4 regions of the Mesorhizobium sp. M0184 genome follow, and region 2 is predicted to be linked to each of the others. Evidence: predicted binding sites of a transcription regulator. Region 2 holds the regulator's gene; each other region holds the start of a gene.
The links. Region 2 encodes PhoB, which activates phosphate uptake and scavenging genes when phosphate is short. Its sites were predicted from a motif close to TGTCATNNANCTGTCAT; they were not measured.
Positions count from the first base shown of each region.

Region 1: a site for PhoB is predicted at 3,943-3,959, ahead of NKJ23_RS19310 (alkaline phosphatase). Genes of this name have one in related genera too.
Region 3: a site for PhoB is predicted at 3,438-3,454, ahead of NKJ23_RS14470 (RNA degradosome polyphosphate kinase). Genes of this name have one in related genera too.
Region 4: a site for PhoB is predicted at 2,611-2,627, ahead of ppk2 (polyphosphate kinase 2). Genes of this name have one in related genera too.

Region 1 covers NZ_JAMYSZ010000015.1:51,799-58,965, reverse strand. Annotated here, with positions in the region: gene NKJ23_RS19325 (ABC transporter permease) at 1-796, opposite strand, end outside; partial or broken gene NKJ23_RS19320 (ABC transporter ATP-binding protein) at 885-1,591, opposite strand; gene NKJ23_RS19315 (hypothetical protein) at 1,598-2,062, opposite strand; gene NKJ23_RS19310 (alkaline phosphatase) at 2,157-3,899, opposite strand; gene NKJ23_RS19305 (CDP-diacylglycerol diphosphatase) at 4,329-5,261, opposite strand; gene tatB (Sec-independent protein translocase protein TatB) at 5,236-5,604, opposite strand; gene NKJ23_RS19295 (hypothetical protein) at 5,831-6,397, shown strand; gene NKJ23_RS19290 (hypothetical protein) at 6,680-6,997, shown strand; gene NKJ23_RS19285 (inorganic diphosphatase) at 7,122-7,167, opposite strand, start outside.
Region 2 covers NZ_JAMYSZ010000001.1:375,557-382,723, forward strand. Annotated here, with positions in the region: gene NKJ23_RS01900 (ATP-binding cassette domain-containing protein) at 1-94, opposite strand, end outside; gene NKJ23_RS01905 (sugar ABC transporter permease) at 172-1,536, opposite strand; gene xylF (D-xylose ABC transporter substrate-binding protein) at 1,679-2,719, opposite strand; gene NKJ23_RS01915 (ROK family protein) at 3,006-4,250, shown strand; gene phoB (phosphate regulon transcriptional regulator PhoB) at 4,260-4,949, opposite strand; gene phoU (phosphate signaling complex protein PhoU) at 4,966-5,673, opposite strand; gene pstB (phosphate ABC transporter ATP-binding protein PstB) at 5,706-6,509, opposite strand; gene pstA (phosphate ABC transporter permease PstA) at 6,506-7,167, opposite strand, start outside.
Region 3 covers NZ_JAMYSZ010000010.1:70,273-77,439, forward strand. Annotated here, with positions in the region: gene ppx (exopolyphosphatase) at 1-1,164, opposite strand, end outside; gene NKJ23_RS14470 (RNA degradosome polyphosphate kinase) at 1,164-3,365, opposite strand; gene NKJ23_RS14475 (zinc-finger domain-containing protein) at 3,515-3,760, shown strand; gene NKJ23_RS14480 (FAD-dependent monooxygenase) at 3,780-5,012, shown strand; gene NKJ23_RS14485 (TIGR02117 family protein) at 5,147-5,818, opposite strand; gene NKJ23_RS14490 (metal-sensing transcriptional repressor) at 5,917-6,180, shown strand; gene NKJ23_RS14495 (cation diffusion facilitator family transporter) at 6,177-7,167, shown strand, end outside.
Region 4 covers NZ_JAMYSZ010000014.1:109,680-116,846, forward strand. Annotated here, with positions in the region: gene hemB (porphobilinogen synthase) at 1-486, shown strand, start outside; gene NKJ23_RS18730 (dihydrofolate reductase family protein) at 887-1,534, shown strand; gene ppk2 (polyphosphate kinase 2) at 1,584-2,504, opposite strand; gene NKJ23_RS18740 (aldo/keto reductase) at 2,785-3,828, shown strand; gene NKJ23_RS18745 (hypothetical protein) at 3,935-4,108, shown strand; gene NKJ23_RS18750 (DUF982 domain-containing protein) at 4,160-4,417, opposite strand; gene NKJ23_RS18755 (GntR family transcriptional regulator) at 4,514-5,176, opposite strand; gene NKJ23_RS18760 (multidrug efflux MFS transporter) at 5,373-6,623, shown strand; gene NKJ23_RS18765 (DUF423 domain-containing protein) at 6,677-7,048, shown strand; gene NKJ23_RS18770 (hypothetical protein) at 7,118-7,167, opposite strand, start outside.

The DNA of each region.
Region 1 (7,167 bases), on a different contig from region 2:
CGACGGTCCGATCGTTGCGGTGCGCCTGTCGCAGCTTATAGGCGTCAGTGACCGTACGCGGTTTCACCACGATGGCTGGCAGGCCGGGTGTGGATGGATCGAGGACGGCCTCCGGATGGATCGGCTGGTCGAACTCGCTTGTCTCTGCGGCCCCTTGGGCGGCAGCCTGCAGGAGCGGCGATCCTGTTCCCGCCCGATCGCGTTCATGAATGTGCCAGACCGCTTCGATCGGAACGATGACGGCTCGGTCCCAGGCGGTACCGGTCGGCCTCAGCCGTCCCACGACCGCGTAGGTGACATCATTGTGCATTGCGGTCGCCTGACGGACCTGGCCGTGCGCCGGGTGAAAGCGGCTTCCCATGTTCTTCGCCACGGACGCTCCGACAAGCGCTTCGCCGAGCTTCTCGAACGTGCGTCCTTCGGAGACGCCGCCCAGTCCGTCGACCAGCGCTTGCGTCGTGCCGACGATCGGGAAATCCTCGACGAAATCACCGAACCCGACGGGGGCCGCCCAGGCCACACGTTCGTCCCTGATCAGCCCCGCCAGTACATTGCCCGGCATGAGCGTCAAGGGCGCTGCCTGCAGGAACACGGCGGACAGCAGCAATTGGGTCTCGCTGCCGGGCGCGCCGACTACCAGATCGAAGGCGCCCGCCGCACGTGCGCTACCCAACCGAAGCGCCCGCTCGCCGAGCGTGACAGCGACGCCGAGCGCGGTCGCGAGCGCGATGAGCAGCGCCACCGCAGCCACGCCGATCCAGTGTCGCTTCAAGTCCGCAGCGATAAACCGCAACAAGGGTCATTTCCTTCGCGTGAGGGCGGCCGCAGAACCGGCAGTATGGTTACCTCGGCTGATCGGATTCGCGACCGATCGTGCGCGGACGTCAAAGAAACGCCTCATCATGCGTGGCCGCGGGCTTGCCGGTGTCGCTGACGACGGCGCCAGACTCCAGATGGATCACGCGATCGAGGCCTTCGATGAGGCGTTTTTGGTGGCTCGCCACGATCAGCGTCGCACCCGCCTGGTTGGAGAGTCGCAGCAACAGGTCCGCGACAGAGGCCCCAGAATCGGCATCGAGACTGGCTGTCGGTTCGTCGGCCACGATGATTGCCGGCCGCCCGACCAATGCCCGAGCCACCGCGACCCGCTGCATCTGTCCACGAGACATGGTTTCGACCGGCTGATCGGGACGATCTATATCGACCAGCTCGAGCAACTGCATGCCGTCCGCTCTGAAGTCGGTATTCGAACGGAGCCGCGACAGTCGGCTCGGCAACAGCACGTTATCGAGCGCCGAGAGGCCGGGGAACAGGTGGATCTCCTGCATGACAAGGCCGACATGCATAGCGCGCCAACGGTCGCGACCAGCTTCCGAAAGACCGGAAAGATCGGTCTCGCCCCATCGAACCGACCCTTCCGAACGCGATCGAGCCCGGTGACGACGTTCAGGAAGGTCGTCTTCCCGCACCCGGACGGACCGGTAACGGCAACCTTTTCGGTTGGCGCGATTTCCAGCGCGGACAGAGCCAGCGCAGGCCTGCCAAGACCCTGAAACGACATCTCAAGGTCACGGATCGTCAAACGGAGCATTTGCGGTCAGGCCGTGCGGAAATGCGCATCGACGATGCGAAGCAGGCTGACGAAGCCGGTTTCCGGGTCGGTCCATGAACCGACCTCCAGCCGCCCGCTCACCTCGATCGGGGCATTGGCCTGCTCGAAGGTCTGCGCCTCGTCGAGGTAGATGACCACGATGTTGTCCGGCCAGTCGGCGTCGGAGGAACAGAACGGGCAAAGCGCCATCGGGATTTCCGTGAGCACGAAGAAATTCGCCTCGGCCTTGAGCGGCGGCGCCATGAAGCCTTGCATGGAGACTTCCGCTTCCGCGAGCCCTTTCACCTTGTCCGAAAAGCTGAGCCCGAGAACGCTGATCTTTCCATAGAGCTCATCGAAGCCAAGGGTTGCCGTTGCCGTGGAAGCGGAACTCGCGCCAGTCATCTTGACCAGTGCGACGGCCGAGCCAAGCAGCACCAATTTGCGGCGGGTGATCGGGCGCTGTTTCATGAGCGAAACTTGCTTCCGGCGTTCTGCTCCAGGCGCCGTAGCGTCAGGAGCCATGTCGCGACTTGGTTCATCAAGCCAGATCGGCTAAAGTGCATCAGTTCGTTGCCGGCGCAAGACCCAGGGCATCGGCAAGCACGCGATAGACGTCGCTCCCTTCCATATAGCCCTTGAATTCCTCGGCGCCAGGGCCGGTCGCCTGGAGCACGACATCGTCAACGGCGTGGACGGCCGTGTCGGCCGTCTTCGGCAGATTGCCGACGCGCAGGACCGCACCCGGAACGTCCTTGTACTTCTCGTTGGCGATGTACTGCTTCGCCCCGTTCTGCACGGCCGGCTCGAACGGACCATCCAGCTTCGGACGGAAGGTTTCGTAGTAGTCGGGAAAGTTGCTGGCGAATATAGCCAGTCGCCGCGTGACGTCCACCTTGTCGGGATAACCGTCGCCGTTCTCGTCGGTGTAGTTCGGGAAGCCCGCATCGGCATAGACGCCGACCTTGTCGCGCATCTCCTCGCCCGGTTTCTGGTCGTCGATGGTACCGATGATCGACACGCCGTGCGTGTGATCGCCCGTGGCGACGATCAGCGTGTCCGGATGCGTCTTGGCGAACTCCATCCCGATGCCGACGGCTTTGTCGAACTCGATGGTCTCGAACAGCGACCGCTCCCAGTCCATCGGATGCGACATCTTGTCGACGGACGCCGCTTCGACCATGAGGAAGAAGCCGTCCTCGTCCTTGGAAAGCTGATCGAGTGCGGTCTGCGTCATCTCGACAAGGCCGGGCTGGTTCGGGAACTTCTCGACGCTGCCCTTCTTGAGGAATTCACGGTCGAGTGTCGTGTCCATGTTGCCGGTGTGGAAAAGGCCGAGGATCTTGCCGGTGTTGGTTCCCTTGGCGGCCACGAGTTCGGTCTTGTCGGTCGCCAATGTGTAACCGGCATCCCTGAACATTGCGATGTAGTCCTTGTCGTCCTTGCGCTTCGAGCCCGGCGTGCTCTGCGGCAGGAAGTAGGCGGAGCCGCCGCCAAGGACGATTTCGGGCTTGACGACGAAGAACATGCCGACAATGTCAGCCTTGTCGGCGCGCAGGCGGGTATGGGCGACGACCGCCGCAGGGGTGGCGTCTTCCACCTCGGCGGTTGAGACAACGCCGATCGACTTGTTGCCGGTGCGCCGCAGCGCCTCTGCGATCGTCTCGACCCTGGGGTCGTCAAGGCTGGCCTTGGTGCGATCCGCATAGACGCCGAGCGCGTTGACAGCCGTCTTGTGGCCCGTCATGTAAGCCGACATCGTGTTGGCGCTATCGGTTGAGATCGCATTGGTCGCGGACGTGCCTATGAAGGCCATGTGATCGAGGTCGTCCATGTTGAGGCGCCCGTTGGCTTTGCCTTCCGTCATGCCCTTCGACATGATGCGGGCGCCGGTGCGATGCGCGACCGAAAGCCCGTCGCCGAGGAAGAAGATGACGTTCTTGGCCTTGGGCGTTGCCGGGGTGCCGAAAACCTGCCAGCTCACCGACTTCATTTCGTCGCCGGCCTTCGCCTCCAGCTTGTAGGTACCAGGCTGCGAAATGCTGGCTGCGCGGATCAACAGCGCCGAAGCGTCGAAACCTTCTTCCTTCTCGATGAATTCGAATTTCTTGCCCAACACGGTTTCCGCCGGCTGGCCGTTGATCGTAACCGTGACTTGGTCGGCGCTAACGACCTTGTCGAACTCGACCTTCACGTCGAAAGGCGACTGCGCCAGGATCGTGGCCCGATCAAGCGGGTAGACCGTCGCTGCCCCCGCAACGGTGTTCAAGCTTGTTGTTATTGCGAGTGCAGCGATAAGACGGTGCATGGCAGGCTCCCGGTGGGTTCACGGACAATGTTCGGCGATGTCCGTGTCAGGGATGTGACATGGCAGGAAACGCGCGCCGACCAAAAACGACGAATTTGCCACGTGTCGACGTCACAGACCACGAACAAGCGGTCATTATTGCGTCCGAGCGGTGACAATCGCGACCCATCTCGCGCGTTTCGAGGCGCATGGTGCGCAGCTCGTCTCGGGCTGTCTGTTCATCGGATCGTCGAAGAGCCGACGTTAGCCGGTGCGGGCCTGCAGATAGGAGAGCATGAGGAACTGTGGGGCGGTCACGCAGCTTTGCTGCGCTGATCGGGTCTTGGATTGTCGTTTGCCATGCCCGGATACCATTCCGCGAAGACTGCTTTGAGACTTCCGTCGAGTGTCCGGGTGCGGCCATTGCTTCGCCCGTTGCCTCGTGGGCGCTCAACGCGAGGTGCAGTCGTGATCCAAAAGGCGCTCGGCCGCTGAGCTTTCCCAATTGGTCAGGATGTAAAATCCCGGTCTTGCGCCGGCGAGTTCGGCGCCAACGACGACGACATTTACGTGATGCATGGCGCGCCGGGCCTGCGGCAGGCCGGAAGCGATGATGCCGACTACGTTGGTCGTTTCCAAATCCGGCTTGTCGACTGCCTTGATCCAATAGCGTTTCCCCATCAGAGCCAAAGGGAGAAGCTGCCACGGACCTTCCACCTTCGGCCCCTTCAGGACAAGTTTCTTTTCCACCGACACCGCAACGCAATCGATATGGATGTGGAACTGATCCTGGGATCGCTCAGTCCTGGAATTCACAGCCATGGCGATGGCCGTTCGTGGAAGGTGACGTCCGAGGCTCGCCGAGACCTTGCTTCGTGCTTTCCACGCCCGATTCCAGAGTTGGGAACTGCCCTGCCAACGGACAGACGGGCTTTCAAGGCCGGCAACAGCCGTAAGTGGCGTCAACAGAAACTCGGTCCGGTATCGGGGTGATTTAATGAGAGCTGATCCAGGCACGCCCTGCCTGGGCAGGATCACTTCCTCGCAGGGGAAAGCGCTGCCAAGATGCGCTGCGGCAAGAGCGCAGGTCTGCACAACCTGCCAGAGCGCGTTGCGATGCGCTGAAGCGGAGCCGACGTCGGTGACCGCCGCAGTCAGCAACGCGATTGTCAAACAGAGCACGGCTGCAGCACGGCAGTGGTGGAACAATGGTAACCTGTGAAGGGATTTTACAGCGAGGGGAATGCCCGAGATGAGGTTTTGAGTCCCGGCGCGCAGTCGGCGAAACCGAAACGGTGAAGGTGGAGCGGCTGGGAGCCTCGCGATGGTTCCGATGGGCGACTGCTCTTCTGCCCGATCACTGGTTTGATGACGTTTCGGCATTAAACCTCGCATCCTTGGCCGTGACCGACGTCAGTTCAGATTCTGCGCCCCGCTCAGCGGCCGGATCGAGATTGCTGTCCTTCCCTACTATGGCCTTGTCAGCGCTTCGCGGCACGTCCTCCATCGCATTCTGAAGCATCGAGCGGGTTTCCTGCAGGTCGAGTTCCTTCTCGGCTTGACGTACGGCGTCGTCAAACTGCTTTCGAAAATCGCCCGCAATCCGATTGAATGTCTTCATCATTGCCCCCGCCGATCGCATGACTTTTGGAAGCTCCTCCGGGCCGAAAACAACCAGCGCCACCACGAAGATAACCAACAGGTGGGTCATGCCAAGTCCGAACATCGGTACGTCCTCTCGCGCATATCGCCGGCAGCGACAACCTCTCCGCGGTTTGCGGCGACCGATCCGGTTGAATGCCTCGACCTACGGCGCCAAATCCAACCATCATAGCCTCTCGCCTGAGCCATTCCAGTATGCGGCCGCGGGAATGTCGTTCATACTACGAGCCATGTGGCACCACTCGTCAACCCGAATATCAGGCGCACGTCTGGTAGGGATATTCGCAACCGTGCTCGCAGCAAGCGGACTCCTCGCTGGGGCCGATGGCACAGGGCCCAGAATATTTGAAGCAGGCGCCTACTCCTTTTCCGACGAACTCGGCGGATTCCGGATCATTGCCGCTTCGGGAGCCGGAACAAGGGCCGATCCCGTCGTGATCACCGAGGAACTCGAGTCGGCAAGCCCGGTAACCCTCACCATACGCGCCATCCGGCCGGTTCAGCCATTCGGTGCCTCCGGCAACTATGCCACCGGGTTCATTTCCCTAAGGATCGTTGCCCTCAACAACAGCGGTCACGCCTGGGTCGAATTCGAGTTCGAGTTGCAGGAGATTCTCAACCAGCCAAGCGATTCCAGCGACGGGCTTTCGTTCGACCAGGCGCGCCGCGAAACGGATGCAATTCGGTCCGATAGTTTCGCCGAATTCAGTCGTGAATTCGAACCTTATGACCATCTTCTGTTCCGGAAAGGCGAGGTCGATCCGCTGAGCACGGTTTCGTTCTCATTCCTGGTGACTGATTTCACGCCGACTGCGCGGCTCTATCTCGTTCAGGACCCGCGCATTCCCTCAACATGAACGTGTCGCGCATCATCGCGGCCGTTGGTTCGAACAACGCTGCTCGTCATGTATGCCGGCAGTTTGGCAGGTGTCGTTGGGCGCGGCATGCCGATGGATTTGCTGGTCATTTTGGTCGCTTGGCCGTGCCTTTGATTCGGGCCACAAAATAGGGACAACAGGGCAAAAACCGACGCGAACGACGATTGAGGATCGTGAGCGCCCGCGGTACGAGTTCTCCGCCGAGTTACTTGTGAAGCGTTCACACTAGCGACAGTTCCGGATCGTGCTATGATCTTGCGCATGAGGACGATCACGGCCTCTTACATTCTGGTTTTCGCGGCGCTCGCTGCAACGCCCGCGCGGGCCGAATGCCAGTGCCTCGCCAACGGCCACATTTTCCATCACGGCGAAATCGCTTGTCTGCAATTGCCGTCAGGTCCTGAACTCGCGCAGTGCGACATGGTTCTCAATATTTCGTCATGGAAAAAAATTCAGGATGGATGCCCCGAGGCGACGGCGCCGTTTGGCTTGCCTGTCAAAGGGGACGAGCAGAAACCAGGCGAAGGCGGAGATAAAGCCAACGATTTGGCTTTATCAACAGCAAACGCCCGGAGCTAAAGCGAAGCGCAGTTTGCGCGCATCCAACAGTGCGACGCAAGCCCAACGCATACCCTAGCGGTGTTCCAACACCGCTAGGAACCAGCCCTATGGATGAGCTTCCTGTTGAGATTCTGCTTTCCTGTCAGTCCTTCTTGTTCCGGTAGCTTTCAATGGCTTTGCCAACCATG
Region 2 (7,167 bases):
CGACAGAGGCATCGTCGACGGCGCGAATGCCGCCGAAAGCGATGGAGATGTTGCGCATGTCGATCAGCGGCGTGGGAGCGGTTTTGTCTGCCATGCTCGTCCTTCCTCCCTATAGATCCTGCTTGAGCATCAAGTTGTACGAAAACCGGTTTCCACCTTGCGGGATCATGCTCAGACCCGTTTGCGATAGACGGTATCGAGCCACACCGCGACCACCAGCACGGCTCCGACAACGATGCTCTGCAGCGGCGAATCGATGCCGAGCAGCACCATGCCGGACTGCAGCGACTGCATCAAAAGCGCGCCGAGCATTGCGCCGAGCACTGTGCCGGAGCCGCCGGCGAGCGACGTGCCGCCGATCACCGCCGCCGCGATGACCAGGAGCTCGTCCAGCGTGCCCAGCGCATTGGTCGACGAGTTCTGCCTGGCTGACGAGATCGCTGCGGCGATCGTCGCCAGCACGCCCATGATCATGAACACCTTCATGGTCACCCAGCGCGTGTTGATACCGGCAAGGTTGGCTGCTTCCGGATTGCCGCCGATGGCGAAGACATAGCGGCCGAAACGGGTACGCTTGGCGATGAAGGTCATGATCAGCCCTACGGCTACAGCCATCAGCACGGGTATGGCGATGCCATGGGCGATGAACAGCCCGCCTTCGGGAACGGTTATATTGTTGGCCGCCGCATATCTGTTCACGATGCCGACCGGCCAAGGATAGGAATTGGCAAGCCATATGGCGCCCATGATGACAAGGCAAGTGACGGCTCCGAGGAACGTCTCGGCCCAGATCGGGCGTAACGGGAAGCGGAACCGCTTGCGCTGCACCCGCCCGTTGAGCAGCATGAACACAACCGCCAGGCACGCGACAATTCCGACGATCCAGCTCCATCGCGCACCGATCGAACCCGTCGGTCCGCCGCCCATCAGCTGGAAAGTGGCATCCAGCGGCGCAATCGTCTGCCCACTGACGACCCACCATGCGGCACCCCGCCAGACCAGAAGGCCGCCCAGCGTCACGATGAAGGCCGGCACCTCGAGATAAGCGATGATGTATCCCTGGAACGCTCCGATCAGAAGGCCAAGCGCCAGGCCGATGGCCAGTGCCAGGATCCAGATCCAGGGGTTGCCTAATTGCAGACCGACCATTCGCACCAGGAAATGCACCTGCGCAAAACCCATGACCACGCCGATCAGGCCTTCGGCGGAACCGACCGACAGGTCGATATTGCGCATGACGATAACCAGCACCATTCCGGCGGCCATTATGGCCACGGCGGAAGTCTGCACCGACAGGTTCCAGAGATTGCGTGGCGTCAGGAAGGTCCGGCTGTCGAAGTCGAACGGATTGACGCCGAGCCGTACGCTGGAAATGACATGCAGGCCGACCCAGATGACCAGCAGCGCGCCGATCATGCCGAGCATGCGCGTGTCGAGTTCGGTTGCCTTGAGAAATCGGGCAACGATGCCGAGCTCGGATTCCCGTGCCCGGTCTGCCGTGCTGTCTACCGGCGTGTTGGGCGTCGTGTCGGTCATGATGTTTCTCCCGCCGGGTTGCCGTCTGCCGCGGATGCCGGAAGCAGCCTAGAAGTTATCCGCCGGAAGCGGAAAAACAACTCTTGTTGAAAAAACGCCGCGGCGAGCGGCCGCGGCGTTCGGACTTCTCGGAAACGTCGGCTCAGTTGCAGACTGCAACAGCGCTAGCCGTCACGCCGGCGCAGACCTCTTCTTTCTTGATCCAGCCGGCGTCGATGACGACGTTGAGGTTGTCCTTGGTGATGGCGACCGGGGTCAGGAACAGCGACTTGACGGTATTGCCGCCGGGCGTGGTGAAATCCTTCACGCCGGCAATGTCGGTCATCTGCTTGCCGTCGGCCAGTTGCGAGGCGATCTCGGCGGCATTCTTGCCGAGCTCGCGCGCATCCTTCCACACCGACACGGTCTGTGTGCCGAGCGCGATGCGGTTCAGCGCGGCGTGGTCGCCGTCCTGGCCCGAAACCGGAACCGATCCGGCCAGCCCTTGCGCCGTCAGCGCGGCGACGACGCCGCCGGCAGTGCCGTCATTAGCGGCGACCACGGCATCGACCTTGTTGTCGTTGGCGGTCAGGAACTGTTCCATGTTCTTCTGAGCGTTGGCCGGCAGCCAGCCGTCCGTATAGGCCTCGCCGACATTCTTGATCTTGCCGCCGTCGATGGCCTCCTTCAGCACCTCCATCGAACCGGCAAACAGGAAATCGGCATTCGGATCGGAACCCGAACCCTTGATGAAGACGTAGTTGCCTTCCGGCTTCACCTTGAAGACTTCGCGGGCCTGCATGCGGCCGACTTCCTTGTTGTCGAAGGTCAGATAGAACACGTCCTTGTTCTCGATCAGCCGGTCATAGCCGACGACCGGGATGCCTTCGTCCAGTGCCTTCTGCACGGCCGGCCCGATGGCCGAGGCGTCCTGCGCCAGGATGATCAGTGCGCTGGCGCCCTGCGAGATCAGGCTCTCGACGTCGGTGAGCTGCTTGCCGGGGTTGGACTGTGCGTCGGCGGAAATATACTTGTCGCCTGCGGCCTCGATGGCCGCCTTCATTGCGGCCTCGTCGGTCTTCCAGCGCTCTTCCTGGAAGTTCGACCAGGAAACGCCGATGACCTTGTCTTTAGCCTGCGCCACCGACGCCAGCGCCAGCGTCATGGCGACACCCGCCAGAATGGCGGTCGTGAATTTCTTCATCATATCCTCCCTGCGCCGCGTACGGCGTGACCAATTGGCTCAAAGACCAGCTTAGAAGCTCTAATTTTTTCGAGCCTCGAAAAAATACTGGCCCGATCTCCGGCTGCTGTCAACATCGATTCTGATGGATTTTGATGACTCTGCGAGTTTTTTCGAGCGTCGGAATAAACGATGACAGCGCCACCTGCATCTGACACTATTTGCCTGCATCCGACACTATTTGTCGGACATTACCGACGGCTTCCGGTTCATGAGCGGCCGCGGCAACCGGGAGGAAAGCAAAACAATGTCGGTCGGAATCCGCCATGACGATTTGCGCCGGCGCAACCGGGCGATGGTGATCTCGGCGGTGCGCCGGGCCGGCCAGCCATCGCGTACTGAGATCGCAGCTACCACCGGCCTCAGTCATTCGACCATATCGGCGATCTCTTCCGACCTGATACGGGAAGGCATCCTCGCCGAGAGCAAGGCAAGTGAGCCCGTTTCGTTGAAACGCGGTCGTCCGCAGGTCGGCCTCGCCCTCAACCCGGAAGCGGCGGCGGTGCTGACCGTGGTGTTGTCGCTGAATTTCCTGTCGGCCGCCATTATCGACTATACGGGACAGGTGGTCGCCGAGGAACAGCGCCGGCTGGACACGCTGACCATGCCGCGCGACGAGCTGATCCGTGAATGCATGGCCATCGTCCGGCGCCGGCTGCAGGATCCAGACCTTGACGTCCGCAGTGTCGCCCGCATCGCCCTGGCGATTCAGGGCATTACCGACTCCCCTGCACGCGCCATGCTGTGGTCGCCGATCACGCCGCAGACCGACATCGCCTTTGCCGACATGCTGGAGGACGAATTCGGCATCCCGGCAACGGTGGAGAACGACTGCAACATGATGGCGGTGGCTTTGCGCTGGCGCAATCCGGATCGCTATCGCGACGACTTCATCGCCATCCTGCTTTCGCATGGCATCGGCATGGGGCTGGTGCTGAAGGGCGAACTGTTCACCGGGACGCATTCCTCGGGCGGCGAATTTGGCCACATGATCCATCGTCCGGGCGGCGCGCTCTGCCGTTGCGGGCGGCGCGGCTGCATCGAGGCCTATGCCGGCAACTACGCCATCTGGCGCAACGCCAGGCAGATGAGCGAAGACAGCGAACCGGTCGCCGACGTCAGCGACGCCGACATGCGAGCACTGGCGGCCCAGGCGCGCGAGAAAGATGGGCCGGAACGCGAGGCCTACCGCAAGGCCGGCGAAGCGCTGGGTTTCGGTCTCGGCTCGCTGTTCGCGCTGATCGATCCGGCACCGGTCGCGATGGTCGGCGCCAGTGCCGCCGCCTTCGATCTGATCGAGCCGGCCTTGCGGAAGGCAATCGCCCAGACCGCCGGCGGTCAGCATTCAGGCTCGATCTCCTTCGATACAGAGCCGAACGAATTGCCGCTGATCCGCGAAGGCTGCGCGATGCGGGCGTTAAGCTTCGTCGACCAGGAGATTTTCGCGCCGGGCGCGCAAATGAGGCCCAGCGTCAGAAAGAACGTAGCCTGACCAGGCGGGTCAATCTTCCCTGATCGCATAGCCGGCACCGCGGATGGTGCGGATGACATCCGGCATCCGGCCGTTGTTGACGGCTTTGCGCAGCCGCCCGACATGCACGTCGACGGTGCGTTCGTCGATGTAGATTGTCTCGCCCCAGACATTATCGAGTAACTGGCTGCGCGAGAAGACACGGCCCGGATGCCGCATCATGAACTCGAGCAGCCGGAATTCGGTCGGCCCGAGCCTGATTTCGCTCTTCTTGCGATAGACTCTGTGCGATTCGCGATCGAGAACGATGTCGCCGACCTTCAGCACGCTGGACAGCACTTCCGGCTTGGCGCGCCGCAGCAGCGCCTTGACCCTGGCCATGAATTCCGGTGTCGAAAACGGTTTGACCAGATAGTCGTCGGCGCCGGTCGAAAGACCGCGCACCCGGTCGCTCTCCTCGCCGCGCGCGGTCAGCATGATGATCGGCAGCCGCTCGGTTTCGGGGCGCACCCGCAGCCGACGACAGAGCTCGATGCCGGAAACCGCTGGTATCATCCAGTCGAGCACCAAAAGGTCGGGCACATTCTCCTGCAAACGGATCTCGGCTTCGTCGCCGCGTGTCACCACCTCGACCTGGTAGCCTTCGGATTCGAGATTGTAGCGGAGCAGCACACCCAACGGCTCCTCGTCCTCCACCACCATTATGCGTGGTGCGATCATCGGCTGGGCACCCCCATCATGTCACCGGTGCGGACATTGTCGTTTCGTCCTGCTTCGGACGATTGACCGGCAATTGCTCGCCGGTCAGCACATAATACGCATTTTCGGCGATGTTGGTGACATGGTCGCCGATCCGCTCCAGATTCTTGGCGCAGAACAGCAGGTGCGTGCAAGCGGTGATGTTGCGCGGATCTTCCATCATGTAGGTCAAGAGCTCGCGGAACACGGACGTGTATTTGACGTCGATGCGCTCGTCGGCGGCACGCAGCTTGGCCAACGCGGCCGCATCGCCTGCAGCATATTCCTCGATGACACCCTGCACCTGGATGAGAACCAGCTGTGCCATCGCGTCGATGGAATGCGACAGGTCCCGCGGCGTGGCGCTGAGGCCGACCGCACTCACGCGCTTGGCGATATTCTTGGCAAGGTCGCCGATGCGTTCGAGGTCGCCCGCCATGCGGATCGCTCCGACCACATGGCGAAGATCGTGGGCCATCGGCTGGCGTTTGGCGATCAGGGTGATGGCGCGGTCGTCCAGTTCGCGTTGACGCGCATCCATGATGGCGTCGTCGGAAACGACGCGTTGCGCCAGCACGTTGTCGGAATTCAACAGGGCCTTGGTCGCCCCGCCGACCATCGAACCGGCGAGGTCGGCCATGTCGCGGATCAGCTTGCTGATCTGCTCGAGATCCTCGTCGAAAGAAGCGACTGTGTGTTCGCCCATGATCCTGTCCTCAAATGCATGATCGGAATGGCTCAGCCGAAGCGGCCAGTGATGTAGTCCTGCGTGCGCTTCTCGCGGGGCGACGTGAAGATCTTCTCGGTCCGGTCGAACTCGACCAGTTCACCCAGATACATGAAGGCGGTCTGGCGCGACACGCGCGCCGCCTGCTGCATGTTGTGGGTGACGATGACGATCGTGTAGTCGGCTTGCAATTCGTCGATCAGTTCCTCGATCTTGGCAGTCGACAGCGGGTCGAGCGCCGAAGCCGGTTCGTCGAGCAGAATGACTTCCGGCTTCACCGCCACGGTGCGGGCGATACAGAGCCGCTGCTGCTGGCCGCCGGACAGGCTCAAGCCGCTGGCGTTGAGCTTGTCCTTGACCTCGCTCCACAGCGCGGCGCGCTTCAACGCCTGTTCGACGCGGCCGTCCATCTCGGACTTGCCGAGGTTCTCGTAGAGCCTGACGCCGAAGGCGATGTTCTCGTAGATCGACATCGGGAACGGCGTCGGCTTCTGGAACACCATGCCGATCTTGGTCCTGAGGAGGTTGAGATCCTGCGACCGGTCGAGAATGTTCTTGCCGTCGAGCAGCACCTGGCCCTCGGCCGTCTGTTTTGGGTAGAGCTCATAGATGCGGTTGAACACACGCAGCAGCGTCGATTTCCCGCAACCCGAAGGGCCGATGAAGGCCGTGACGCTGCGCTCGGGCAGCGACAGGCTGATGTCCTTCAGCGCCTTGCTCTGGCCGTAGTAGAAGTTGAGGTTCTTGACCTCGATCTTCGTCTTCTCGGCTACCGTTTCGGCCATCGTCATGTCTGGGGACAACATCTGTGTCATCTGTCCTCTCTGCGTCCGGTAAGGCTGCGGGCGAGGATGCTCAAGCCCAGAACCGTCAGGGTGATTATGAGTGCGCCGGTCCACGCCAGTTGCTGCCATTCCTCGTAAGGGCTGAGAGCGAACTGGAAGATGGTCACCGGCAGGCTGGCCATCGGCGCGTTGATATTGCTGCTCCAGAACTGGTTGTTGAGCGCGGTGAAGAGCAGCGGCGCCGTCTCGCCGGAAATGCGTGCTATCGCCAGCAATATGCCGGTGACGATGCCGGACAATGCGGCGCGGTAGGCGACCGAACGGATCACCACCCAGCGTGGCGCGCCGATCGCGGCACCGGCTTCACGCAACGCGTTCGGCACCAGGCTGAGCATGTCTTCAGTGGTGCGCACGACCACCGGAATGACCAGGATGGCAAGCGCAACTGCGCCGGCAATGGCCGAGAAATGTCCCATTGGCCGCACCATCAGCTCATAGACAAACAAGCCGATGATGATCGACGGCGCCGACAACAGGATGTCGTTGATGAAGCGGACGACGGTGGTGATGCGCGAAAAGCGTCCATACTCGGCCATGTAGGTCCCCGCCAGCACGCCGATCGGCGTGCCGACGACAACGGCGATGATCGTCATCAGCAGGCTGCCCGCGATGGCATTGAGCAGGCCGC
Region 3 (7,167 bases), on a different contig from region 2:
CGCGTGGGCGATGATGTTGAGCGATTGCTTGCCGCGATATTCGGGGTGGGCACGCCAGCCGATATCGGCGAGCAGGCAGGCGGCGTGGCGGTAGCGCGCCTCATCCCTGGTTTCGTCGATGCCGAAGGCAGCGAAGGCCTTGCCGGTCCACTCGACAAGCTCATGCGCGTGGTCGACCGAGCGCGAGCGCAGGCGGGCAAGCTCTTCCGCCGCCGAGATTAGCGGATCGGCTTTCTGCTCGGCCTTGTCGAGCAGCGAGTAGAGAAAGCCCTCGCGCACGCCCAGCGCCGACACGATGATCTTCGACGGCTGCATCGCCGCCATGATCTCCTGCAGCACGATGGCGCCATAGGGCAGCAGCGAGCGGCGGTTCTTGGAGATGCCCTCGATGCCTTTGATCTTGTCGATCTCGGCTTTGGCGACCTGCCGGAGGAAGTTCGCGGCGCTTTCGATGCCGATCTCGTAATGGTGCATGACGCCGAGCGGGTAGTTGGTCATTTCCATGTGTAGCCGGGCGAGATTTCGCCAGGTGCCGCCGACCGTGTAGAAGGTCCTGCCCTGCCCGCCCTTCAGCAATTTCGCCCGCGCCAGTTGCTCGCGCGTGATCCTTGCCGCCTGGGTCAGCGAGTTCTTCGCCATGTCCTGCAGGCGCAAGCCGCCCAACGGCAGCGTGATGCCGTCACCGATCGTCTCACCATCGATGTCGATCAGTTCGAGGCTGCCGCCGCCAAGGTCGCCGGCAATGCCGTTGGCCGGGTGGAAACCGGAGATGACGCCGAGCGCCGAATAATGGGCTTCCTCGCGGCCGCTCAGCACCTGGATCTCGGTCTTGAGCACATCCTCGGCGCGGTGGATGAAGTCGGGGCCGTTGACGGCCTCGCGAGCGGCGGCGGTCGCCAGCACATATATGCGCTCGGCGCCGGCCTGGTCGGAGAGCGCGCGGAAGCGGCGGAATTCTTCCATCGAGCGCGTCACCGCCTCGGGATCGAGCTTTCCGGTCGAAACGATGCCGCGGCCGAGGCCGGCCAGCATCTTTTCGTTGAACAGCAAGGTCGGCGAACGCGCCAGCCCCTCATAGATGACAAGACGGATCGAATTCGACCCGATATCGATAATGGACAGCGGTCGGCGGTCCTGAAGCCGGCCCTGGGATGCTGAAATCATCAGCCCGTCGCTGCGTTCTGTTTCTTGCGGCGCTTGAACTGCGCGATGCGCTTGGGCGCATGCGACTTCAACGCATCGCCCCGTCCGGACAGGCTCGGATTGGTCATGAAATATTCCTGCGCGTTGAACGGTTCCTCGCCCTCTTCCAGCACGACGCGCCGGGAGGTTCCGTCAGCCAATACGTCGAAACTTTGCTGGTTGTCCATGATGTTGCCGAGCATGATCTGGCCGAGCACCTGTTCGTGCACAGTTGGATTGGTGATCGGCACCATGGTCTCGACGCGGCGGTCCAGATTGCGCGGCATCAGATCGGCCGAGGAGATGTAGACGATCGCCCCGTCCGAGGGCAGGCCGTGGCCGTTGCCGAAGCAATAGATGCGGCTGTGTTCGAGGAAACGGCCGACGATCGATTTCACCCTTATGTTCTCCGACAGGCCGGGCACCTGCGGCCTCAGGCAGCAGATGCCGCGCACGACGAGATCGATCTCGACGCCGGCGCGGCTGGCATCATAGAGGGCATCGATGACGATCGGATCGACCAAGGCGTTCATCTTCATCCAGATGCGGGCGGGCCTGCCCTCCAGCGCGTGACTGATCTCGTCCGAAATGTGCTTGAGGATGCGGTCGCGCAGCGTGAACGGCGATATGGCCAGCCGCATCTGCTCGGCCGGCTCGGCATAGCCGGTGATGAAGTTGAACAGCTGGGCGACATCGCGCGCGATCGTCGGGGCGGTGGTGAAGAAGGACAGGTCGGTGTAGATGCGCGCGGTGACCGGGTGGTAGTTGCCGGTGCCGAGATGCACGTAATTGCGCAGCCTGCCATCCTCGCGCCGCACGACCAGCGACATTTTCGAATGGGTCTTCAGTTCGAGGAAGCCGAAGACGACCTGGACGCCGGCGCGCTCGAGGTCGCGGGCCCAGCGGATGTTGGCCTCCTCGTCGAAGCGCGCCTTGAGCTCGACCAGCGCGGTCACCGACTTGCCGGCCTCGGCGGCGTCGACCAGAGCGCGCACGATCGGGCTGTCGTTGGAGGTGCGATAGAGCGTCTGCTTGATCGCCACCACTTCCGGATCGGCCATTGCCTGGCGCAGGAACTGCACCACGACGTCGAAGGATTCGTAGGGGTGGTGGACGATGATGTCCTTCTCGCGGATCGCCGCAAAACAATCGCCGCCATGCTCGCGGATGCGCTCGGGGAAGCGCGGATTGTAGGGCGTGAACTTCAGATCGTCGCGGGCGACGGCGACGATCTCCGAGATCTGGCTGAGCGCCAGCGGACCGGTGAGCACGCTGATGCGGCTTGCCGAAACGCCAAGCTCGCCGGCGACGAAGTCGCGCAGTTCGGGCGGCATCAGCCGGTCGAATTCGATCCGGATAACCGAGCCGCGGCGCCGCCGCTTCAGCGCCGTCTCGAACAGGCGCACCAGATCCTCGGATTCTTCTTCGACCTCGATATCGCTGTCGCGGATGATACGGAACGTGCCGGAACCCTTGACCTCGTAGCCCGGGAACAGCTTGCCGATATAAAGGCCGACCGCCTCCTCGAGCGGGATGAAGCGGACATGGCGCTTGCGATCCGGCAAGCGGATGAAGCGCCTCAGCGCCACCGGCAGGCGCAAAAGCGCGCTCATTTCCTCGCCGTTCTTACGGTGGCGCAATTGCAGCGCCATCGAGAAACCGAGATTGGGAATGAACGGGAACGGATGCGCCGGGTCGATCGACAGCGGCGTCAGCACCGGAAATACCTGCTCCTGGAAATGGTCCTCGAGCCAGATCTTCTCGTCCTTGCTCAGCGCATCGCGGGTGATGCTCTCGATGCCTTCCTTGTCGAGCAGCAGCATCAGCGCCGAAAGGCTTTTCTGCTGGTCCTCCTGCAGGCGCTCGACCTCGCGCAGCAATTGTTCAAGCTGCTGCTCGGGCGTGCGCCCATCCGGGCTCTTCAGCACGATGCCCTCGCGCACCTGGCCGGCAAGACCCGCAACGCGGACCATGAAGAACTCATCGAGGTTGGCGGCCGATATCGACAGGAAACGAACACGCTCGAGCAGCGGATGATTCGCGTTCAGCGACTCTTCGAGCACGCGCCGGTTGAATTGCAGCCAGGAAAACTCGCGGTTCACGAAGCGGTCGGGATTGCCGCCTTCGCGGCTCGCCGCCTCGACGGTGATGAATTCGTTCTGCACCGGCTTCAGTTCGTTCATGGTTTCCGCTCTTCCCACACCGTTCGACGACCATAGCCTTAACCGGCTTAACTTATCCTCTGACAGGCTTTTGCGACAGTTTCATTTCATCGATCTTGCAAAGAGACGGGTTATGATCCAGATGCAATCGACAAGATCAGGAGACGACGATGGCAGGCGGTTCCATTCCCCATTTCCAGAACGATGCGGGCTATCCGGCAATCGACATCGGCGTCAAGGAATTCATGTGCACCGGCGCCAATCCGCCTTTCGACCACCCGCATGTATTTCTCGACATGGGCGACGACAATGAAAAAGTCTGCCCCTATTGCTCGACGCTCTATCGCTATTCGCCGAAGCTGAAGGCGTTGGAAACGCAGCCGCCGGGCTGCCTCTATCTCGACCAGGCCGCCTGATTCTTCCGCGACAAACCTGATGCAGGAAACGCAGTCCCGGCAGGTGGTCATCGCCGGGGCGGGCGTCGCCGGGCTGACCGCGGCACTGGCCTTCGCCGAGCGCGGCTATCGGATAAAACTGTTCGAACAGGCAGAGCACCTCGAGGCTGCCGGCGCCGGTATCCAGCTTTCGCCCAACGCGACGCGCATCCTACGGCAGCTCGGCGTACTCGATCGGCTGCTGGCGACGGCGGTGCGGCCGGAGGCGGTCGTGCTCAAGGATGCCGCCACGCTGCGCAAGCTGGCGCGCGTACCGCTTGGCCAGGCGGCCGAAACGCGCTGGGGAGCGCCCTATCTCGTTGCCCACCGCGCGGATCTGCAGTCAGCGCTGATGCAGCGAGTTTCGGAGCAGCCCGGTATCGATCTGATCGCCGGCGCGCGGGTGACCGACATCGCAGCCGGATCGAAAGGTGTTACCGTCACTGCATCGGCTGATGGCGACACGGTCGAGGCTGGCTGTCTTTTGATCGGCGCCGATGGCGTCTGGTCGTCGGTGCGAGAAACGCTTGCGCGCAAGGCGGCCGAATTCGGCAGAAGCCGGTTTTCGGGCGAGCTTGCCTGGCGCGCCACGGTGGCCGCCGACAGCCCCGCCGGACAAGCCTTCAGGGTGATCGGTGCGCCCGATTGCGTTACCGCATTCCTCTATCCCGGCTTCCACATGGTCGCCTATCCGGTCAGCCGTGGCACTGCCTTCAACCTCGCGGCCTTCACCAGGGGCAAGCGCATCGCCGAGGGCTGGTCGGGGCATGCCAACCCCGCCAGCCTCGCCAGCGCCATGCGCGGTGCCGCGCCGGCGCTGGTCCGTCTGGCGAGCGAGGCCGCGCCATGGACGGCATGGCCGATCCACACCGTCGAGCAGCGGCGGTGGACGACGCCGGAAGGGATCGCGCTGATCGGCGATGCGGCGCACGCGATGACGCCGTTTGCCGCACAGGGCGCGGCGATGGCGATCGAGGACGCGGTAACGCTTGCCGGTTTCGTTGCCACCTCGCCTGCCGATCTCAGCAGCGCCCTTGTCGCCTGGGAACAGGCGCGGCGGCCGCGCGTCGCCCAGGTCGCCCGCCGCGGCGTCGTCAACCGCCTCGCCTGGCATGCGGCCGGGCCGGTGGCGATGGCCCGCAACCTGTTCCTGGCGATGCGCTCGCCCGAAAAACTCGCCGCCGATCTCGACTGGCTCTATGGCTGGCGGGCGTTGGACGATGGCGCGCGATGATACGCACGACAGGCTGGCGGGACAGCGCCCCTAGCAAGGCGCCGAAGCCGCTAATCTCCCTCCTCGTGGGGGAGATGTCCGGCAGGACAGAGGGGGGCGCGAAGGATCGCGGCGTTGATCAACCGGAACCCTCTTCAATTGTAAAGCCGCATCGACAGGCCGAGCGAGGCCGGCAGCGGGTTCCACCAGCCGGTACGCAGGCCGGCGGTGCGCAGTGCTGCCGCCGCCCAGGTGTTGCAGCCGACCAGCGCGTTGAAATGGCCATTGGCCTCGAAGAACCGATCGAAACGGGAATACGCCGCATTCTCGATCGGCATGGCTCCGTTCGGTCCCTGCCGGAAGCTTGCCGCAATGTAATCGAGCAGCGCCGTAAACCGCTCCTCGCCGATGTCGAAGCCAGCGACGTCGCGATGCGGCTCGGCGATGTCGACGGAAATGTCGACATGCATTGCCGAGGCATCGACCGTCAGCGCCTTCATCACCGGCACCGCCTTCAACTCCGACCAGGTCGGCGTCTCCAGATAGAAGGCGCGGCCGCCCCAGCCGAAGACGATGTAGCGGACCTCCGCCATGTCTGCTGGAATGCCGGCATCGACCAGGAAATGGAAGCGCCGGCGCACATCGTCGTCGACCGGGATGGCGATGTCGGTGTGGATCGGATTTTGCAGCACCAGGATACGGTGGCTTGTGCCGATCGGATCGGCAACGGCCGCCGGCCAGAGCGGGCGCGGCAGCAGCGTGCCCAGCGCCACCGCAAGGACTGCTGCAACGACCAGCAGGCCAAGAAAACGGGCAAGCTTCTTCATGGGAAAGGCATAGAACAAGCAATGCTCAAGGTGAAGCCCCTCCGAACGTTGCACAGCTGAGCTTGACGCGTATCCTCCCCGGGAGGATATGCTCAAGCATGTCAGATCACCTCCACGCCTCGCATCCTTCCATCATAAAGCGCCTGAAGCGCGCGCAAGGCCACCTTGCGGCGGTGCTGGCGATGATCGAGGCGCATCGCCCTTGCGTTGACCTGGCGCAGCAGCTTCATGCCGTCGAAAGGGCCATCAGCAGCGCCAAGCGCGAGCTGATCAACGATCACATCGAGCATTGCCTGACGGACAGCGTGGAAACCGGCGGCAACTCGCTGGCGGAACTCAAGCAGCTGGCGAAATATCTATGAATGCCATCGTAGTCCGCATTCTGGACTGGCTCGGGTTCGGCTCGCACGCCGCACATCATCACGGCGGTCACGGTCCGCACGGTCACAGCCATGGCGTCATCGACGCGACAATTGCCACCACCGACCGGGGCATCTGGGCAATCAAATGGTCGTTCGTGATCCTGGCCATCACCGCGGCATTGCAGATGGTCGTGGTTGCGTTGTCGGGGAGCGTGGCATTGCTGGCCGACACGATCCATAACATCGGCGATGCGACCACGGCGATCCCGCTATGGATTGCGTTCGTGCTGGCGCGGCGCAAGCCGTCGCGGATCTTCACGTATGGCTTGGGCCGGGTCGAGGATCTGGCCGGCATCATCATCGTGCTCATCATCCTGTTCAGCGCTGTAGTCGCTGCCTACCAAGCCATCGACAGGCTGATCAATCCACAAGTGGTGACACACCTGGGCTGGCTGACTGCGGCGGGCATTGTCGGCTTCCTCGGCAACGAGGCGGTTGCCGTGTTCCGTATCCGCGTCGGTCGCGAAATCAACAGCGCGGCACTGATTGCCGACGGCTACCACGCCCGCACAGATGGACTTACCAGCCTTGCCGTGGTCATCGGAGCCATCGGCGTCTGGTTCGGCTTTTCCTTGGCCGATCCGATCGTCGGTCTGCTGATCACGATTGCGATCTTCGGTATCGTCTGGCAATCGGCCCGCTCGGTGCTGACCCGCATGCTGGATGGAATCGAACCCGGTGTGATGGACGAAATCCGACATGCCGCCGAGCATGTTCCGGGCGCGCGCATTGTCGATGCCAAGGCGCGCTGGATCGGTCATAGATTGCACGCCGACATCGCAATTGCCGCGGACGAAACCCTGCCGCTGTCGGCGGCGAACAAGATCGCCGCAGCGCTGAAGGACGAACTATCCCAGCATATGCCGGCCCTGGCTGAGGCGAATGTGCGGTTTTCAACGGAACGTGGAGAGAACGACCATCCTCACG
Region 4 (7,167 bases), on a different contig from region 2:
TCGGACATGATGGACGGCCGTATCGGTGCCATCCGCGATGCGCTCGACGCCAATGGGTTTCAGGATGTTGCGATCATGTCCTATGCGACCAAGTTCGCATCCGCTTTTTACGGCCCCTATCGTGAGGCGGTCGGCACCGCCGGCCTGCTCAAGGGCGACAAGAAGACCTATTACATCGACCACGCCAATTCCGACGAAGCGGTGCGCGAGGCCGAGCAGGATCTAGCCGAAGGCGCCGACATGCTGATGGTCAAGCCCGGCCTGCCCTATCTCGACATCATCCGCCGGCTGAAGGACGAGTTGCAGATGCCGACCTTCGCCTATCAGGTCTCGGGCGAATATTCGATGATCAAGGCCGCCGCCGCCAATGGCTGGATAGACGGCGAAAAGGCGATGCTGGAATCGCTGCTCGCCTTCAAGCGCGCCGGCTGCGACGGGATTCTCACCTACTTTGCGCCCGAAGTGGCGGCGATGCTCAAGGGGTGATGCGCCTTTGTAGCGTCTACATCGAGCAGTGTTCGTTCGTCCAAAGCGCGACATGGAACGCCGCAGGACATCGCTTCAAGTTTACGCTGCCCCTCGTTGCCCTGCCGGGCATTTCTCCCCGTAAAGTGGCAGGGAGAAAGACGCGTTCGTAAAAGATTTCACCAATCTCCAGCGTTGCAAAAACATCGACGTTGCGGCCAGCCCCTTCTCCCCGTCACTATACAGGGAGAAGCTGCCGGCAGGCGGATGACGGGCGGCGCCGACATTGAGATTGGTTATTCCAACATGATTTGGAAGCGATTGCCCCGCCGGCGATTCAAAATACCGCTTGCAAAATGCAATCAGTTAAGCTACCCCGATAACTGCTTGCATCTCACAATTGGTTATCGAGGAGGCTCTCATGTCCAAGCTTCGCGTCAGCGCTTTCACCCTGTCGATCGACGGCTTCGGCGCCGGTCCCGACCAAGACCTGAAGAACCCGCTGGGCGTTGGCGGGGAAGCCCTGCACGAATGGATGTTCGGCACCCGCACCTTCCGCAAGATGGTCCTCGGCAAGGATGGCGGGACCACGGACACTGACGAGGCGTTCGCGGCACGCAGCTTCGAAAATGTCGGCGCATGGATCCTCGGCCGCAACATGTTTGGGCCGATCCGCGGCGAATGGCCGGATGACAGCTGGAAAGGCTGGTGGGGTGACAACCCGCCCTACCATGTGCCGGTCTTCGTGCTCACGCACCATCCACGTGATCCCATTGTCATGGAGGGCGGCACGACCTTCTATTTCGTGACCGACGGCATCCACTCAGCGCTGGAGAAGGCGAAAGCAGTGGCTGACGGCAAGGATGTACGGCTGGGCGGTGGCGTTTCTACGATCCGGCAATATCTCAAGGAAAAGCTCATCGACGAAATGCATCTGGCGATCTCACCGGTCCTGCTAGGCGCCGGCGAGAGCCTTTTTGCCGGCATCGACATGCCCAAGCTCGGCTATCGCTGCAGCGAGCAGGTCGCGACGCCGAAGGCCACGCATGTCATCATCGAGCGCACCTAGCTTGTTGCAGGGCGCCGCCATGGAGGCGCCGCCCTCCTCGCCGCTTTAGTCAGTACTTCTCCGGCACATACAGTTCGCGCGGCAGTACCTGGCGCTCGTATTCGGGATTGAAGACGCGCTCCGGCAGTGTGATCTCTTCGTGCGGCACCTCCTCATAGGGCATCTGCTTGAGGAGATGGTCGATGCAGTTCAGCCGTGCCCGCTTCTTGTCGTTGCCCTCGACGATGAACCACGGGGCTTCCGGGATATTGGTGCGGGCGAACGTTTCTTCCTTGGCCTTGGTGTACTGCTCCCAGCGCACGCGCGACTGGAGGTCCATCGGCGACAGTTTCCATTGCTTCATCGGGTCATGGATGCGCATCAAAAAGCGCATCTGCTGCTCCTCGTCAGTGATCGAAAACCAGTATTTGACAAGCGTAATGCCTGAGCGGACCAGCATGCGTTCGAAATCCGGCACGTCGCGGAAGAACTGCTCGACCTGATCCGGCTGGGCAAAGCCCATCACCCGCTCGACGCCGGAGCGGTTATACCAGGAGCGGTCGAACAGCACGATCTCGCCGCCGGCCGGCAGATGCGGTACGTAGCGCTGGAAATACCATTGCGACTTCTCGCGCTCGGTCGGCGCCGGAAGTGCTGCGACGCGGCAGATACGCGGATTGAGCCGCTGGGTGATGCGCTTGATGACGCCACCCTTGCCCGCCGAGTCGCGGCCCTCGAAGACCACGACGAGCTTCTTCTTGTGATAAGCGACCCAGGACTGCAGCTTGATCAATTCGGATTGCAGCGTGATGAGATCGCGAAAATATTGCAGGCGGTCGATCGATGGCGGATGCGCATTCTTGTAGATCTTGGCGATCTCCATCGACAGCGCCGGCTCCGAGATTTCCAGCTCATAGTCTTCATCGAGCGTGTCGGCGAGTTCCGCTTCCAGCCAGTCCCTGGCCGGGGAATTCTGTTTTATCTCGGTCATTTGCGCTGCCCCGCTTACAGGCCTTGCCGGCCGCTGTCAGGCGCTCTGCCGCCCGGCCCGGCGGCCGGAAATCGAAGCGCTGGACCGATGTTAGTATAGGCCGGGAATGACGGTTTTATTGCAGCCACTACTGCGCTGGCTGTGCGTTTCAATCCGCAAGATGTGATCGAGCTTGCCCTGCGGAACGGGCGACAAGCGGAACGAATTATCCTACAAATAGCCGGTTCATTGAGGGCTGTCGTTTGCAACGCCCTTTCCCGATAAATTGTGAGGATACGACATGGAATACCGCACTCTCGGCCGTTCCGGGCTGAAGGTTTCGACGCTGACCATGGGCACCATGACGTTCGGCGGCGGCGGCGCGTTTTCGGCGGTCGGCAAGACCGACCTCGACGAGGCGCGCCGGATGATCGACCTTTGCATCGATGCCGGCGTCAATGTCATCGACACCGCCAACGTCTATTCGAACGGGGTGTCGGAAGAGATCATCGGCGAGGCGCTCGGCGGCAAGCGCAAGGGCGACGTGCTGATCGCCTCCAAGGCGCGCATGCGGATCGGCAAAGGCCCCAATGATGAAGGCCTGTCGCGCTACCATCTGATCCGCGAATGCGAAAGGAGCCTTAAGCGGCTCAGGACGGATGTCATCGACATCTATTTCCTGCACGAGTGGGATGGCCTGACACCGCTTGAGGAAACCATCGCCGCGCTCGACACGCTGGTCGCGCAGGGCAAGGTCCGTTATGTCGGCTGCTCCAATTATTCCGGCTGGCAAGTTATGAAGGGGCTGGGGATCAGCGACCGTCAGCACCAGCCACGTTTCGTCACCCAGCAGATCCATTACACGCTGGAAGCGCGCGAGGCCGAGTATGAATTGTTGCCGATCTCGGTCGACCAGGGGCTCGGCGTGCTGGTCTGGAGCCCGCTTGCCGGCGGGTTGCTGTCCGGCAAATACCACCGTGACCAGCCGACCGCCCGCCAGCTCAGCGGCTGGTCGGAACCGCCGATCCGCGACGAGGACCGGCTGTGGCGGATCGTCGACACGCTGATCGATATCGGCAATAACCACGGCGTGTCGGCGGCGCAGGTGGCGCTTGCCTGGCTGCTCGGCCGGCCCGCTGTCAGTTCGCTGGTGATCGGCGGACGAACCGAAGCGCATTTCAAAGACAATATCGCCGCTGCAAGCCTGGTGCTTGGCGATGAGGAGCGCACACGCCTCGATGCGGTCAGCAGGCCGCCCGTGCTCTATCCCTACTGGCACCAGCAGTTCACCGCAAAGGACCGGTTCGGTCCGGCCGATCTCGTCCTCGACCGCGACGGCGCCTGAAAAACAGCCTGAAGCCAGGCTCCCGGACTACGCCGAGATATGGAGCCGATCGTGCCTTGCGGTGTTGTGTTTGCGGCCCAATGCTCCTAGGCAAAGGCCAAGCACAATGAAAGGAACCGATATGGCACGAGCACCGAACTACGGTCAGGAACGCAAGGAACGCGACCGGCAGAAGGCTGCCAAGAAGGCGGAAAAGCAGGCTGCCAAGGTCGCAGCCAAGGAGCGATCGAAGCCCGAGGGCGAGAGCGAGTCCCAAACCAAAACCGAAACGGCCGAGTGATGACGCCCAGCCTGTCAGGCGGTCCGGGCCTCGGTCGAACCCCGCTATGCCTCAGGCGGGCGCCTTGTCGCTGACGAAGACGTTCACTTCACGAGCGGCGGCAATGAAGGCCCGTCTTGCGTTCATGGCCGGCTTGTCGCCGGCCAGCGCATCATGACAGGCTTGCAACGCTTCGCGGTGCTTGGGGCTGCGCTTGCCCGGCCAATTGTTGAGGAGGTAGTCGGAAGCCTCGCGGGCCGTACGCAAGAGCTGATTGCTTCCCGCCGCGCCCTTGACGGTCACGGGTGTGTCAAATCGGTTGTTTTCCATCGCCGCTCTTACGCCATCGGCATTTGCGAAGCGAGACCGAAAGTAGCATTCTTCGCTCATCTGCTCTTTTCGTGATCAATGGCAGCCGATCCTCACTCAAGCGACGACGGCAAATCCCCGGGCGCGCAGGCCGCGCCGGTCGTTGCGCAGCGAGGTCACCAGCCGGTCGCGGCTGCCGATGATATGGGCCGAAAGCAGGCGGGCGGCGGTATCGGCATCGCCGGCCCGCACCGCCGACAGAATGGCATGGTGTTCGGCCCAGGCACGGCCGAGCGCTGCCTCGTCGCGAACCTCGAGCCAGCGGGCGCGCGACAGGCGTGTCATCACGTCGCGAACCGCTCTGAACAGGAACTCGTTGCCTGATAGACGTGCCAGCTCGATATGAAAATCCATGCCGACACGATGCCATTCCTCGCGCGGGGTTTGGTCGTCGCAGGAATCGAGCATAGCCTCGATAATTTCGACGGCACCCCTGTCCTGCAAGGCACAAGTCAGCCTGACTGCCGCGACCTCGACCGCCTCGCGATAGACGGCGATCTGCTCGAGTTCAGCAAGATTGATGGGCGAGACCGTCCAGCCGCGGCCGTCGCGGCAGATCAGGCCTTCGGTCTCGAGCCGCAGCAACGCAGCCCTGACCGGTGTGCGCGAGGCGCCGAAGCGGCTTTCGACCCAGCGCTCCGTCAGCCGCTCGCCGGGACCAATCTCGAGCCCGAGGATCATCTCGCGAAGCTGCTTTTCGACGTTCTGCATCTGCGACATTGGCGTTCCGTTCAGGTCATTCGTTCCGGCAATCGGGTCACTGGCCGGCGTTGGCCGATCACGCCGGCCTTTGTCGATATGTTTGAGAGGCCCGCATTGACAGCCACGGGGCTTGCGTTCATGACAGATACCAGCTTGGTATCCCAAATCGGTATCCACAGCAAGTTTTCATGCAAGCTGGCCGGACAGGACAGACATGCCGCAAGACGCCAATCGCGCCACGCACAACGTCCATTGGCGCCGCAATCTCGCCGTGTGTTTTGCCGGCTCGTTCAGCACGCTTGTAGCAATGACGCTGCTGTTGCCCTTCCTGCCGCTCTACGTCGAGCAGCTGGGCGCCAAGGGCCATGCGGCGATCGTGCAGTGGTCGGGCGTCGCCTACGGCGCCACTTTCCTTGCCGCCGCGCTGGTCGCACCGCTGTGGGGGCGGTTAGGCGACCGCTACGGCCGCAAACTGATGCTGGTGCGCGCCAGTTTCGGTATGGCGCTGTGCATGTCGCTGGCCGGCATGGTGCAGACTGTCTGGCAATTGGTGCTCTTGCGCCTGCTGATCGGCTTTGCCGGTGGCTATTCTTCGGGCTCGACCATCCTGGTTGCCATGCAGACGCCGAAGGATCGCTCCGGCTGGGCGCTGGGCGTGCTGTCGGCCGGAATCACGGCCGGTGCCCTGGTCGGTCCGCTGCTTGGCGGCGCGCTGCCGCCGCTGATTGGCATCCGCGCCACATTCCTGCTCGCCGGCGGCGTCATTTTCCTGGCTTTTCTGGCAACCACCTTGCTGATCAAGGAGGCGCCTCGCCCGGTTGCCGCCAAGGCCGCGTCAGAAGAAAAAGTGAAAGACGGCTGGTCGCAGATTCCCGACAAGCGCCCCGTCGTCGCCATGCTGGCGACCGGCATGCTGTTGAGTTTCGCCACCATGTCGATCGAGCCGATCATCACCGTCTATGTCCAGCAGCTCATCGAAGATCAGAGCCAGGTCACGCTGGTCTCCGGCATCGTCATGTCCGCGGCAGCGCTCGGCGCCATCCTGTCGGCGTCGCGGCTCGGCAAGCTCGCCGACCGTATCGGCCACTGGAACGTCATCGTTGCCGCACTCGCCGTCTCGGCGCTGCTGCTGATCCCGCAGGCCTTCGTTACCCAGGGCTGGCAACTCGTCGGCCTGCGTTTCCTGATGGGCCTGGCGCTTGGCGGTCTTTTGCCCTGCATCACCAGCGTCATCCGCCACAATGTGCCCGACGGGGTCGGCGGCAACGTACTGGGCTTGTCGATCTCGGCGCAATATGTCGGGCAGGTCGCCGGACCGTTGCTCGGCGGCTTCGCCGGCGGCCATTTCGGTATGCGCTCGGTGTTTCTCGGCACATCCATTCTGATGGCGGGCGGAGCGGCCTATAACTGGCTGGTCCAGTCGCGCCGCGAACTCGACATGCTGGCGGAAGCCGGCAAATCCTGACACGGTTCGCGGCACTATCTCAGGCGGTCGCCAGGAATCACGGAGGCGTGGAAATGAGCACGGATGAACACGCGGCAGGCGGCCGCATTCTGGTTCTTGCCGGCGGCCTATGCGGCGCAACCGGCGTGGCGCTTTCGGCGGCGGCGGCACATCTCGGCGGCGCTTTCGTCGGTACGGCCGCATCCTTCCTGCTCTTGCATGCGCCGGTCTTCCTTACCGTCGGGCTGCTCGGTGGCAATAGCATCCTGCGAACCGGAAGCCTCATCCTTCTCGTCGGGCTTCTGCTATTCTCGGGAGATCTTTTGGCCCGCGACTTCCTTGGCTCGCGGCTGTTCCCGATGTCGGCGCCGATCGGCGGCACGTTGCTCATCGGCGGCTGGCTGATGATGGCCGCCTCGGCGCTGGTGCGCCCGCGCCGCCATTGATGCGGCAACCAATGGCGGCCGCTGCTCCTTCGCCAGCCGCCCTCGATCCACGAGCTGTGTCTTGCCAGCTCAGTCTCGCGGACGTTCGGGCCGGACTTGGCCATCGCTGTTGGTCGTCT